One region of the Streptomyces sp. NPDC093065 genome, then DNA from elsewhere that is predicted to be linked to it. Evidence: riboswitches for the same ligand, from Rfam matches in the RefSeq annotation. Region 1 holds a riboswitch; each other region holds the start of a gene.
What was found. A riboswitch is a leader RNA that binds a small molecule or an ion and turns the genes downstream of it on or off. The one in region 1 is predicted to bind cyclic di-AMP.
Positions count from the first base shown of each region.

Region 2: linked by a shared signal. The riboswitch ahead of ACIQFU_RS10875 (peptidoglycan DD-metalloendopeptidase family protein) and the one ahead of ACIQFU_RS03655 (transglycosylase SLT domain-containing protein) in region 1 are both predicted to bind cyclic di-AMP.
Region 3: linked by a shared signal. The riboswitch ahead of rpfA (resuscitation-promoting factor protein RpfA) and the one ahead of ACIQFU_RS03655 (transglycosylase SLT domain-containing protein) in region 1 are both predicted to bind cyclic di-AMP.
Region 4: linked by a shared signal. The riboswitch ahead of ACIQFU_RS29950 (M23 family metallopeptidase) and the one ahead of ACIQFU_RS03655 (transglycosylase SLT domain-containing protein) in region 1 are both predicted to bind cyclic di-AMP.

Region 1 is NZ_JBIVPJ010000002.1:182,811-186,100, forward strand. Features, by position in the region: gene fahA (fumarylacetoacetase) at 1-714, opposite strand, end outside; gene ACIQFU_RS03650 (HAD family hydrolase) at 1,138-1,947, shown strand; gene ACIQFU_RS03655 (transglycosylase SLT domain-containing protein) at 2,030-2,521, opposite strand; cyclic di-AMP (ydaO/yuaA leader) riboswitch at 2,523-2,678, opposite strand.
Region 2 is NZ_JBIVPJ010000005.1:5,072-8,361, forward strand. Features, by position in the region: gene ACIQFU_RS10870 (tyrosine-protein phosphatase) at 1-422, opposite strand, end outside; cyclic di-AMP (ydaO/yuaA leader) riboswitch at 847-1,004, shown strand; gene ACIQFU_RS10875 (peptidoglycan DD-metalloendopeptidase family protein) at 1,009-1,959, shown strand; gene ACIQFU_RS10880 (SGNH/GDSL hydrolase family protein) at 2,194-2,979, shown strand; gene ACIQFU_RS10885 (TetR/AcrR family transcriptional regulator) at 3,010-3,290, opposite strand, start outside.
Region 3 is NZ_JBIVPJ010000014.1:96,908-100,197, forward strand. Features, by position in the region: gene eno (phosphopyruvate hydratase) at 1-767, opposite strand, end outside; gene rpfA (resuscitation-promoting factor protein RpfA) at 998-1,729, opposite strand; cyclic di-AMP (ydaO/yuaA leader) riboswitch at 1,733-1,899, opposite strand; gene ACIQFU_RS23905 (transglycosylase family protein) at 2,083-3,096, opposite strand; gene ACIQFU_RS23910 (cytochrome P450) at 3,240-3,290, opposite strand, start outside.
Region 4 is NZ_JBIVPJ010000021.1:28,763-32,052, forward strand. Features, by position in the region: gene ACIQFU_RS29940 (HPr family phosphocarrier protein) at 1-252, shown strand, start outside; gene ACIQFU_RS29945 (GntR family transcriptional regulator) at 430-1,125, opposite strand; gene ACIQFU_RS29950 (M23 family metallopeptidase) at 1,257-2,021, opposite strand; cyclic di-AMP (ydaO/yuaA leader) riboswitch at 2,034-2,198, opposite strand; gene ACIQFU_RS29955 (M16 family metallopeptidase) at 2,390-3,290, opposite strand, start outside.

The DNA.
Region 1 (3,290 bases):
GGGCACGTACTCCCAGGCCTGGACGTCCCGTGCGGACCAGTCGTTGAGCAGGCAGAGCCCGAAGACGTGCTCGCGGAAGTCGCCGAGCCCCACCGTGCTGCCCTGGCCCGACGGCACGCCCACCACGAAGCCGACCTCGGCCTCGATGTCGAGCCGGACGGACGGGCCGAAGACGGGAGCGGCGTCGGCCGGAGCCTTGCGCTGCCCCGACGGGCGTACGACGTCCGTGCCGGAGACGACGACCGTGCCGGAGCGGCCGTGGTAGCCGATCGGGAGGTGCTTCCAGTTCGGGGTGAGGGAGTCGGCGGCGTCGGGGCGGAAGATCTGGCCGACGTTGCGGGCGTGGTTCTCCGAGGCGTAGAAGTCGACGTAGTCGGCGACCTCGAAGGGCAGGTGCAGGGTCACCGACGACAGCGGGTGGAAGAGGGGTTCGAGGGTCTCGCGGTGGGACGGGACCGTCACCCACGCCGTCAGTGCGCGCCGCACGTCCGACCAGGCCGTGCGCCCGGCGGCCAGCAGCGGGTTGAGGGTGGGCCGCGCGAGCAGGGACGCGTACGGCGAGCCGAGCGCGTGGGCCGCCGCGCCCGCGTCGAGGACGTGGTCGCCGAGCCGGACGCCCACCGTCCGGTCCCGCGAACCGGGGATCGAGAACACGCCGTACGGAAGGTTGTGCGGGCCGAAGGGATCGCCCTCGGGGACATCGAAGGGGGGCATCGGGTGCTGCCTCGCTTTCGTGCTCGCCATGTGCGCCGTGCGCGCCGTGTGTGCTGGGTGCTGCGGATGCCCGCGGGTCACGGGGTCGGTGTGTGCCGCGTGACACGTGGTCGGGCCACACGTTACGGGTGACATACCGGTCTTGGGCAGTGCGGCGGGAGGTGGCGCCGCCTGGCGGGGCCCGATCGAGGCGGCGCGGCGGCCGGGGTCCGGGGCGGGGCCGGGGCACCGGCGGGTGGCGGTCCGTTCCGTCGCCAACCGGTGCAGAGGCCCTGAACCGGCTTTAGCCGATGATGTGTCAGGTTTTGGACATGATCGGGCGTCCGCGTGCATCCGCGTGCGGGTTCGAACACGCTCGCTACGTCCTCGTTCGGAAGCGGTCGCGGGTGAGTCGGACGGGTGCGGTGTCCGTATTCTCTGATCATGGACCGCACCGCATATTCACTCGTCGCCACCGACCTGGACGGCACGCTGCTCCGCGGCGACGACACCGTCTCCGAACGGTCGCTGGCCGCGCTGGCGCGGGTCGCCGGGGCGGGTGCGCGGCACCTGGTGGTGACGGGGCGCCCGGCTCCCCGGGTGCGCTCCCTGCTCGACGGCCTCGGCTGCACGGGGCTCGCGGTGTGCGGGCAGGGCGCGCAGGTGTACGACGCCGGTGCGCACCGGATGCTGTGGTCGGTCACCCTGGACCGGGAGCTGGCCGAGACCGCGCTCGGCAAGATCGAGGCCGAGGTCGGCCAGGTGTACGCCGCCGTCGACCAGGACGGCGTCGACGGGCTGACGCTCATCGAGCCGGGCTACCTGATGCCCCACCCCACCCTGCCCGCGGTGCGTGTCGAGCGGCGCGAGGAGCTGTGGAGCATGCCGATCAGCAAGGTGCTGCTGCGCCATCCGGACCTGACCGACGACGAGTTGGCGGCGACGGCGCGTGCGGTGGTCGGTTCCCTCGCGACGGTCACCATGTCGGGGCCCGGCACGGTGGAGCTCCAGCCGTGCGGCATCACCAAGGCGACCGGCCTGGCGCTGGCCGCCGAGCACCTGGGTCTTCAGCGGCGCCGGACGATCGCCTTCGGCGACATGCCCAACGACATTCCCATGTTCCAGTGGGCGGCCCACGGCGTCGCCATGGCCGGCGCCCACCCCGAACTCAAGGCGGTGGCCGACGAGGTCACCACGACGAACGAGGACGACGGCGTGGCCGTCGTCCTCGAGCGGATCTTCGGTACTTCTTAGGACGTCCCGGGCCCACGGCTTGGGACGTCCCGGGCCCACGGCCTCTCAGCGGGGCTCGGGACGCCTTGGTGCCCGGTGCGGCTCAGTACGCGCTGAAGACGTTGTCCATCGAGCCGTAGCGGTCGGCCGCGTAGTTGCAGGCGGCGGTGATGTTGGCGACCGGGTCGTACGGGTCCCAGGAGGTGCCCTCCACGTGGTACGCCTGGAAGGTCGGGTCGATCACCTGGAGCAGGCCCTTGGACGGGGTGCCGTTGACGGCGTTGATGTCCCAGTTGTTGATGGCGAGCGGGTTGCCGGAGGACTCACGCATGATGTTGCGGTGAATGCCCTCGTAGGTCCCGGGGATGCCGTGCTGCGCCATGATGTCGAGCGACTCGCGGATCCAGCCGTCGAGGTTGTCCGGGTACGCCGTGGCCGCCGTGGTGGCGGTCGTGGCGGCGGCCGGGGTGGCCGCGGAGGCGGTGGCGGCGCCGACGAGCGGCAGTGCGAGCACCGCGGCGGCGGTGCCGGCCAGCGTGAGCTTGCGGGCGAGGCGGCCGGTACGGGCGTGACGGTTCTGACCGTTGGCAGACATGTGTCCCTCTCCTTACGCCTGCGAGGTGAGCTGTCGGGTTCGGGCGGGGAGGTGCCCGGCCGCGCCCTGACGGGTACGGCTTCACCCCGAGCCGCTCCGGTGGTGACCGGTGCGGCGACTTACCTGGGTCCCCCGCTCCTGCCGGCGAGTTTGTTGGGTGGATGACTGTGCGACCGGGCGGTGGCAGGATTCGGCGTCCGCCCGACAGGCCGGGAACGTATGCGAGAGCACATGTCCGAAACAAGTGCAGGAATCACCCAACATGCCTGTTGACCTTGGTCTGAGGCGTTTGAGGCTCTTGATCCTTTGCGGTTACCAAGCCCCAACTGGCTTGCGGGGCAAAGGGAGGGCACAGGTTGTGGCGAGGTTGCCCGCGGGTGGACCGGAGTGAGTCAACTCACTGGCCTCAACAAGCGCGGCAAAACGGGCATTAACCTCAATCGTTCGCCAACCGGCCACGGGTGAGGACGGCTTCGGGTGTCGGGCGCAGAGGAAGGGGAAACGGGGGTGGAGGGTGAAGCCGGGAGGCGGGGCGGGAGGCGTGAGGTGCCGGTGCGGGCGCGGCGTCGATCGGGTGACGTTCTCGGAGTGCGGGCCGTTGGGAGGAGTGATGGGATCTTGGACGGTGGCCACCGGCCCGCTCGCCCCCCGGGGTCCGGCTCGTCCCCTCCGGCGATATCAGTCAAAATCTGCTCATATCACCTGATCAAAAACATACCGTTCATGATCTGATACCGACCGGCCTGTAACGGTGGGCGCTAGCGGTGAT
Region 2 (3,290 bases), on a different contig from region 1:
CGGGAGTGCTCGGCCGTGCGCTCCGTCATGATCAGTCGGTAGGAGCCGACCATCCGGTCGACACCCTTGCCGTCGGCCAGGATGTCCCGCAGCTGGTCGAGGTCTCCGTCGCGGACCATCTTCCAGAACTCGGCGCCGTCGGCCGGGTCGCTCAGCGGCAGATTCACATTGCGCACGCCCGGCAGCTCGACGTCCGGGCCGTCGAGCTTCTGGTCGGCCGCGTTGCGGAAGTCGAAGATCGTGTGCAGGCCCAGCGAGGTCAGGAACGCGGCGTCCTCCCCCGTGGCGTGTGCCAGGTGGCCGCTGCGGAACAGCACCCCCTGTCGCACCCGCCGACCGTCCACGGTCGGCAGTCCGCCCACGTCCCGGAAGTTGCGCACCCCGGTCAGCTCGGGTTCGGTCGACGGGACCTGCTGCGTCACGGGGACTCCTCCCACTCCGCCCCGCCGTCGCTGCTCGCCGGCGGGCACCACTCGACGATACGGCATGACCGATGCGCGAAACCGTTCGAGGAGGGGCATTGTGGGCCGGTAAAGGCATTCTGTCCGAATTGGCGGCTTGGTTATAACTGGCCCTGAAATGGCGGAGGGTGGGAAAGGGGCGCGTGAGCAGCGTCATATCCGTGACCGAGCGTTGTCCGTCATGTTCACGTAATTCGACTGCTTCTCAAGGGCATTCAGAGAAAGCGGTGCGACGGAAATCGACGCAGGGTTACCGGTTGTTCCCGTAAAGGATCAATCGAAACGCCCGTCGCGGGAACCTCTCGCTTGTCCCTGCGCGTCCTGGTCCCTTACGTTCACCACCGATCCGGACGGACGCCTAATCCTGCCGCCGACCGGAGCCCGCACTCATCCACCACCCGTACACGGCAGGAGCGGGGGACCCACAGGTAGAACTGCCTGTTCCGGTTCCCGGAACGGCTTGGGGTAAAGCCGCGTTTCGGCGCGGCCGGGCATCTCCAGCCCGCACCCGACAGCTCACCTCGCAGGCGCCGGAGAGGAATTCGCCATGCCCGCGAAGGGTAAGCACCGCCGTACCAGGGCCATGCGCCTGACCCGCACCATCGCCGTCGCCGGAACCGGTGGCGCCGCGCTCGCACTCCCGCTGATGGGCGCCGCCTCCGCCAACGCCGCCCCCGCGCACTCGGTTTCCGAGCAGGCCGTGCAGTCCATCGCGACGTCGGCCAAGAAGTCCGCCGCCGGCGGTACCGAGAAGAACTCGGATTCCCGGACGTACACCGTGAAGAGCGGTGACTACCTTTCGAAGATCGCCGACGACCAGCACGTCGACGGCGGCTGGAAGAAGCTCTACGCGGACAACCGCGAGGCCGTCGGGTCCGACCCGTCGCTGATCCACCCCGGCCTCGAACTGTCGATCGCCGGCCAGGCCGCCAAGTCGTCGGCGCCGTCCTCCGCGCAGTCGCAGAAGCCCGCCGAGAAGCCCGCCGCCGAGAAGCCGGCCCAGAAGTCGACGGACGCGGCGAAGACCTCCTCGGACGCCTCCGGCTCCTCGGAGTCCTCGAACACCGGCACCCAGTCCACGGGCACCACCAGCGGCTACACCTCCCCCGTCGCGGGCGGCACCGTCGGTACCCCGTACCACCAGTCCGGCAGCATGTGGTCCAGCGGCTACCACACCGGCACCGACTTCGTCGTTCCGACCGGCACCTCGCTGAAGGCCGTCGGCGCGGGCACCGTCGTCTCGGCCGGCTGGGGTGGCGCGTACGGCAACCAGGTCGTCATCAAGCTCGACGAGGGCCACTACGCCCAGTACGCCCACCTCTCCTCGCTCTCCGTCTCCGCCGGTCAGTCGGTGACGGCGGGTCAGCAGGTCGGCCTCTCGGGCGCCACCGGCAACGTGACCGGCCCGCACCTGCACTTCGAGATCCGCACCACGCCGGACTACGGCTCGGACATCGACCCGGTCGCTTTCCTGCGCTCGCACGGCGTCTCCGTCTGACGACCGGCTGACGCAGCCTCCGCGCCCCGAAGGGCGGACCCCGATCCCCGGGTCCGGCCTTCGGTGTGTCCGGAGACCGGTACCTGCGGACCCCGTCGTATTCCGGAATTGACGAACACTTTAGGCGTGGCCTTTCTCACCGCCCGTCAATCCCTTCCTACGGTCGCGTAGGTCACATTCCAAGGTGAATCATGGGCCGACGTGGCAGACGATTCGAAGAGTGACAGCAGAGCAGTGATCGGGTCGTACGTGGCGGTGGGGGACAGCTTCACCGAAGGCGTCGGCGACCCCGGCCCCGACGGGGCGTTCGTCGGCTGGGCCGACCGACTGGCCGTACTGCTCGCGGACCGGCGCCCCGAGGGCGACTTCACGTACACGAACCTCGCCGTGCGCGGCAGGCTCCTCGACCAGATCGTGGCGGAACAGGTCCCGCGGGTCGACGCCCTCGCGCCCGACCTGGTCTCGTTCGTGGCGGGCGGCAACGACATCATCCGGCCCGGCACCGACCCCGACGAGGTCGCCGAGCGGTTCGAGCAGGCGGTGGCCGCGCTGACCGCCGCGGCCGGCACCGTCCTGGTGAGCACGGGCTTCGACACTCGTGGGGTGCCCGTCCTCAAACATCTGCGCGGCAAGATCGCCACGTACAACGGGCACGTCCGTGCCATCGCCGACCGCTACGGCTGCCCGGTGCTCGACCTGTGGTCGCTGCGCAGCGTCCAGGACCGCAGGGCGTGGGACGCCGACCGGCTGCACCTGTCGCCGGAGGGCCACACCCGCGTGGCGCTCCGCGCCGGACAGGCCCTCGGCCTGCGCGTCCCGGCCGACCCGGACCAGCTCTGGCCGCCCCTGCCGCCCCGCGGCACGCTGGACGTGCGGCGCGACGACGTGCACTGGGCGCGCGAGTACCTGGTCCCGTGGATCGGGCGCCGGCTGCGCGGCGAGTCGTCGGGCGACCATGTGACGGCCAAGGGAACGCTGTCGCCGGACGACATCAAGACGCGGATCGCCGCGGTGGCCTGAAGCGGGGGCGGGCGGCCGGCGCCCGTGCGGTCATCCCGGACGTCGCGCGGCTGTCAGGGCCGCCCGCTCCAGGCCCAGTTCCCGGGCCAGCGCCTCGTCCACCCACTCCTGCGCCCGGGCCCGCGACACCGTGCCCGCGTACGACGTGAGCTGTACCGCCAGCCCGTCCAGCAGCGCCGTGAGACGCAGGGCGGCGGCGTCCGGCTCGGGGCAGGAGAACTCACCGGCGGCCGCGCCCTCAGCGATGACCTCGGCGATCGCCGTCTTCCACTGGCGGTCCAGCTCGCGCGTGACCTCCCGCAGCGCGGGTT
Region 3 (3,290 bases), on a different contig from region 1:
AAGGCGTAGGAGCCGTCCTTGTAGAACTCGGACGCGGCGACGTCGAGCGCGAGGGCGATCTGCTCGCCGGGGGTGTAGCCGGCCTCCTTGATCGCCTCCAGGATGAGGTCGAGGGCCTCGCGGTTGGAGCCGAGGTTCGGGGCGAAGCCGCCCTCGTCGCCGAGGCCGGTGGCCAGACCCTTGTTCTTCAGGACCTTCTTGAGGGTGTGGTAGACCTCGGCGCCCCAGCGCAGGGCCTCGGAGAAGGACTCCGCGCCGATCGGGGCGATCATGAACTCCTGGATGTCCACGTTGGAGTCGGCGTGCGAGCCGCCGTTCAGGATGTTCATCATCGGCACCGGCAGCAGGTGCGCGTTCGGACCGCCCAGGTAGCGGAAGAGCGGCAGGTCGCTGGCCTCGGAGGCGGCGTGGGCGACGGCGAGGGAGACGCCGAGGATGGCGTTGGCGCCGAGCGAGCCCTTGTTGTCGGTGGCGTCCAGGTCGAACATGGCCTGGTCGATCAGACGCTGCTCGGTGGCGTCGTAGCCGACGAGCTCCGGGCCGATCTGCTCGATGACGGCCAGCACGGCCTTCTCGACGCCCTTGCCGAGGTAACGGCTCTGGTCGCCGTCACGGAGTTCGATGGCCTCGAAGGCACCGGTGGAGGCGCCGGACGGAACGGCGGCACGCCCCGTGCTGCCGTCGTCGAGGCCGACCTCGACCTCGACCGTGGGGTTGCCTCGGGAGTCCAGGATTTCCCGGGCTACGACGACGTCGATGGACGGCACGAGCATCTCCTTCTTCAATGTGACGCTTCGGTGTGACGCGCGGGTCCCGCAGGACCGCGGCGGCTCTGCGGGACCGAGCCTAACCGGCTCCGGGCGATCGGCCAGCCGATCGCCCACCCGCTGGACAGAACCGAGAGTAAATTGTTTCCGAACGGAACAAAGGCGGAACATGAAAAGTCCCGCCCCGGTGCGTACGGGGGAACACGCACCGGGGCGGGAGCCGCCGCCGCTTACTTCAGGTGCAGCTGCTGGCCCGGGTAGATCAGGTCGGCGTCGTCGACGATGTCGCCGTTCAGCTTGAACAGCTTCGCCCAGCCGCCCTTGACGTCGTGCTCCTCGGCGATCGAGCTGAGGGTGTCGCCCTTGACGACCTTGTACTCGCCGTCGCCCTTCTCGACCTTCTTGCCGGTCGGGGTGGTGACGGTCTTCTTCTTCTCGGCGGGCTTCTCGGCCTTCGGCTCGGCGGCCGGACGCTCGGAGGAGCGGGAGGCCTTCTGCTCGGTGGAGCGCTCGGCGGTGGAGCCGCTGCTCTGGCTCTGCGAGCTCTCGGAGCTGCCGGAACCGCTGCCCGAGCCGCCACCGGTGTACGCGGCGCCCGACAGGCCGGTGCCGCAGACCGGCCAGGCACCCTTGCCCTGGCCGGCGAGCACCTTCTCGGCGACCTGTATCTGCTGGTCCTTGCTCGCCTGGTCGGCGCTGGAGGCGTACTGCGTACCGCCGTAGGCGGCCCAGGTGGAGGCGGAGAACTGCAGACCGCCGTAGTAACCGTTGCCGGTGTTGATGGACCAGTTGCCGCCGGACTCGCACTGGGCGACGGCGTCCCACTCGGACGCGGTGGCGGCGGAGGCGTTGCCGGCCGCCATCAGCGGGGCGGCGACGGCGGCACCGGTGACGCCGGCGACGGCGATGACACGGGTGGCCTTGGACGGACGACGGTGCTTGCCCTTGCCGGAAAACAGCATGGTTGATCCCCTCACCGACGCCTGCGAGGTGAGCTGTCGGGTTCGGGCCGGTTGAGTTGCCCGGCCGGGTTCCTCGCGGAACTCGGCTTCACCCCTAGCCGCTCCGGCTCAACTGCCCGGTGCGGCACTTACCTTGGGTCCCCCGCTCCTGCCTGCGGCGCTTGACGCGACGACTGTTCCCGTACGGCCGCTGGCAGGATTCGGCGTTGCGGCTGTCGGGGCCCGCGATGGCGAGCGGTCATGACCGTAGACACGCGCTCCGCGGATTTTCAAAGACGATCACGGCTTCTGAGACCTATCTCTCACGAGATCCAAAAGGGACATACAGCCTCTAACCGTGACGCGAACTCCCCCTACTTTTCGCCCGATTCGCCCGTGACCGTGAGCGTCTGACCGGGCAGGATGTGGTCCGGGTCGGCGCCGACGACCGTCGTGTTGTCGGCGTACAGCGTGTGCCATCCGCCGGTGACCTCAAGGGTGTCGGCGATGGCCCAGAGACTGTCGCCGGTGCGGACGACGTAACGACCGACTTCGGCCTCTCCCTCGTCACCGTCGCGCGAGGCGTGCCGCCCCGTCGTCGCGTCCGTACGGCCCTCCTCCGTCGCACCCTCCTCCGCGCTGCCGCCACGGTGCTTGCCCGAGCCGGACGAGCCCTCGACGCCCTGCGGTTCGGCACTGCCGGAGGAGCCGGATTCGGCCGATGCGTCCGGCTTGACGGATTGGTCCGCGCCGCCGCGCGAGTCGCCGGAGGCATCGGAGGAAGCGTCAGACGACGGCGAGGCGGAGGGGGAAGAGGAGGACGAAGGGGACGAAGAGGGCTCTCCGGACGTCGCCTCCGGCGTCTCGGTCGCGCCGGACGAGTCACCAGAGTCGGCCGACTGGGACGAGTCGGGTGATTCGGACGACTTGGGGGTGTCCGTCTTGCCCGAGGTGTCCGAACCCTCCGACGCACCGTCACCGGTCGCGCCCGAGCCGCCGCTCGTGCCCCCCGAGTCGTTGCCCAGGCCGGCGAGCAGACCGCAGGTCGGCCAGGCGGCGATGCCCTGGTCCGCGTGTATCTTCTCGGCGATCCTTATCTGCTGGGAGCGGCTGGCCTGGTCTGCGCTGGGCGCGTAGTCGAGGCCGCCGTACCGCTCCCAGGCCTCCTGGGACAGTTGCAGGCCGCCGTAGTACCCGTTGCCGCTGTTCTGGCTCCAGGCGCCGCCGGTCTCGCACTCGGCGACCTGGTCCCAGTTCGCGGAGCCGGCCGCGTGGGCGCCGGTGGCCCCGAGCAGCGGGATCGCGATGGCGGAGCCGGTCACTCCGGCGGCGACGACCAGAGCGGGTGCCTGGCGGGGGCGGCGGTGACGACCGTTCCCGGAGAGCATGCGACGACCTTTCACAAGACGACGGGGACCACGCGGCGGATGACGCTCGACACCACGTTGATCCGTGAACGTATAGGGAGATCATCGCTTGTCACAAGTTCATGCCGCACAGATCACGTGAAGATCACAGAGTTGAGCGCGTGTCACTTTTGCGTCGGCGACGCACCGTTGCCGGCCGGTGACGCGAACGGCGT
Region 4 (3,290 bases), on a different contig from region 1:
GCCGAGGGCCTCCACGCCCGCCCCGCCTCCATCTTCGTCCGAGCCGCCACGGCCACAGGCGTCCCGGTGACGATCGCCAAGGCCGACGGGTCCCCCGTCAACGCGGCCTCCATGCTGGCCGTCCTCGGCCTCGGCGCCCAGGGCGGCGAGGAGATCGTCCTCGCCTCCGACGCCGAGGGCGCGGAGGCCGCCCTGGACCGGCTGGCGAAGCTGGTCTCCGAGGGGCTCGAGGAGCTTCCCGAGACCGTCTGACTCCGCCGGACGGCAACACCGAAAGGCCCGCCGGGACCGCCCGGCGGGCCTTTCGCCATTTCTCCCGCTTTCGGTGCACCCGCCCGTCCGTCCTGTTTCCCGGCAGGAGAAAAATCCCGGTTTCCGCGCAGAGGAAATACCGTCAGCAATTCCCCGTCCTTTTGTACGGCAACTGCATTACCACTGCGGGCTCGCCGTGTTTACGGGGTGTTGCGCATTCCTCACACGCTCCGTCCGCCCGCCGCCGGAAACAAAGCGCAGCCGGTGTGCGGAGGCCGACCGCTCGATGTGCAGGGCCATGAGCGCCCGCGCGCGATCCCCGTCGCCCCGGGCCACCGCGTCGGTGATCGCGCCGCGCTCCGCCCAGTACTCCACCGGCCCGGCCGGGGCCTCCACGACGTACATCCAGGCGATCTTGTGGCGGAGCTGGGTCAGCAGGGCGGTCAGGGAGGGGCTGTCGGCGGCCCGGGCGAGGGTCTCGTGGAACCAGCCGCCCAGCGAGCGCAGTTCCTCGCCGGTGCCGCGTCCGGCGCGCTCCTGTCCCAGCCTGACCAGGCCGCGCAACACCTTGAGGTGCGCCTCGGTGCGTCGCCGGGCGGCCCGGGAGGCGCCGAGCGGCTCCAGGAGCGCACGGGTCTCGAGCAGGTCGGCGGCCTCCCGCTCGGTCGGTTCCGCGACGCACGCGCCCGCGTGCCGCCGGGTCACCACGAAACCCTCGGCCTCCAGCGTGCGCAGGGCCTCGCGGACGGGGACGCGGGAGACGCCGTAGCGGCGGGCGAGGATTTCCTCGGTGAGCCGGCTCCCGCGGCCGTGGACGCCCGCGACGATGTCGTCCCGGATCGCCGTGCACACCGAATGCGCCGGAATACGCATGACCGACCTCCCCTTGACCCCCGTGAAACGTCGACGATTGACGCGTGTTGAGCGACCCCGGGCCAATCAAGCGATATTAAATGCGAAAAGCCCCGGCTCGGGAAGCCGGGGCTTTCGGACGCCGTCGTCGGTCAGACGTTCACGCCGTGGGAGCGGAGGTAGGCGACGGGGTCCATGTCCGAGCCGTACTCGGGGCTGGTGCGGGCCTCGAAGTGCAGGTGGGGTCCGGTGACGTTGCCGGTGGCGCCGGAGAGGCCGATCTGCCGGCCGGGCTCGACCGACTCGCCGACCGAGACGCCGATGGACGACAGATGCCCGTACTGCGTGTACGTGCCGTCGTGCATCTTGATCACGACCTGGTTGCCGTACGCCCCGCCCCAGCCGGCCTCGACGACGGTGCCGACGCCGACCGCGTGCACCGTCGTGCCGCTGGAGGCGTGGAAGTCGATGCCGGTGTGGCTGCCGGAGGACCACAGGGAGCTGCCGGCCTGGTACGCGGTGGAGACGTAGGAGGCGGTGATCGGCGCGACGAAGGTGTTGAGACGCTTGCGCTCCGCCTCCCGCGCGGCGCGCTCCTTGGCCTCGCGCGCCTCCTTGGCCGCCTCGGCCGCCCGCTCGCGGGCCGCTTCCCTGGCCGCCTCGCGGGCGGCGGCGTCCACCGCGGCCTGCTTCTGGGCGACGGCCTGGGCGTCGATCTCGTCGGCTACGGAGTCGCCGATGGTGACGACCGGGGTGAGACCGCTCTGCTCCACCTCGGGCTCGGCGGCGAGCGCCGGAGCAGCGAGGGAGCCGACGACGCCGGTGGTCGCGAGGGCCGCGACTCCCGCCGCGCGGGCGGTGGTGCGGTGCACCCGGCCGGTACGGCGGTGCTTCCCGGTGGCGCGCGTGAACGCCATGTAGAGGCTTGTCCTTTCCTTCCCTCTCGCCTACCGGGTTAGCTGACGGGTTCGGAGGTGGAAGGTCTCCTACGGGCCCCCTCGCGGTGCGCGCGGGCGTCCGATTCACCCCAGGGACTGCGGTGGGTCCCCGGCTCCCCTGGCTCGCGCCGTACGGGGACTCGGCGATGACTGTCCGGTGCCGCGGATGCGGCGCACTGCGTGACGAACAGCCCGGAAGACGCTAAGCGCGGCTGCGTTCAATCCTCAAACGCAACAAGCTTTTTGTAGCGCACGCCACAGGGCAGACGGGCAGCCACTGCCCCAATCCGGACAAACGGCGGCCCTGGTGACACTCCGGTCACCAGGGCCGTCACACGCGTGTGCCGCTACTCGGCGGCCACCACGGTGACTTCACCGATACCGAGGGCCTCGACGGGCTCCCTGATCTGCGCCGCGTCTCCGACGAGGACCGTCACGAGGCGGTCCACCGGGAAGGCGTTCACGACCGCGGCCGTGGCCTCCACGGTGCCCGTGGCGGCCAGTTGCCGGTAGAGCGTCGCCTGGAAGTCGTCGGACAGGTGCTGCTCGACCTGGTCGGCCAGTGTGCTCGCCACGGCCGCCGCCGTCTCGTACTTGAGCGGCGCCACGCCCACCAGGTTCTGCACGGCCACGTCGCGCTCGGCGTCGGTCAGCCCCTCTGCGGCGAGCTTGCGCAGCACCGTCCACAGGTCGTCCAGGGCGGGACCGGTGTTGGGGGTGTCGACGGAGCCGCTGATGGCGAGCATCGCGGCGCCGGTGCCGTCCGGCGCGGAACGCAGGACCTGGCCGAACGCCCGTACGCCGTAGGTGTAGCCCTTCTCCTCGCGCAGGACGCGGTCCAGGCGCGAGGTGAGGGTGCCGCCGAGGCAGTAGGTGCCGAGCACCTGCGCGGGCCAGACGCGGTCGTGCCGGTCGGCGCCGGTGCGGCCGATCAGCAGCTGCGTCTGGACGGCGCCGGGACGGTCGACGATGACGACCCGGCCCCGGTCGTCCGCGGTCACCGGGGGCACCGGGCGCGGCTCGGCGGCCGAGCCGGTCCACGCGCCCAAGGTGTCGCCGAGCAGCGCGTCGAGGTCGACGCCGGTGAGGTCGCCGACGACCACGGCGGTGGCCGTGGCGGGGCGCACGTGCCGCTCGTAGAAGGCGCGTACGGCCGCCGCGTCGACGGCCGCGACCGTCTCCTCGGTGCCCTGGCGCGGGCGCGACATGCGGGAGTCGGCCGGGAACAGCTCCTTGGAGAGTTCCTTG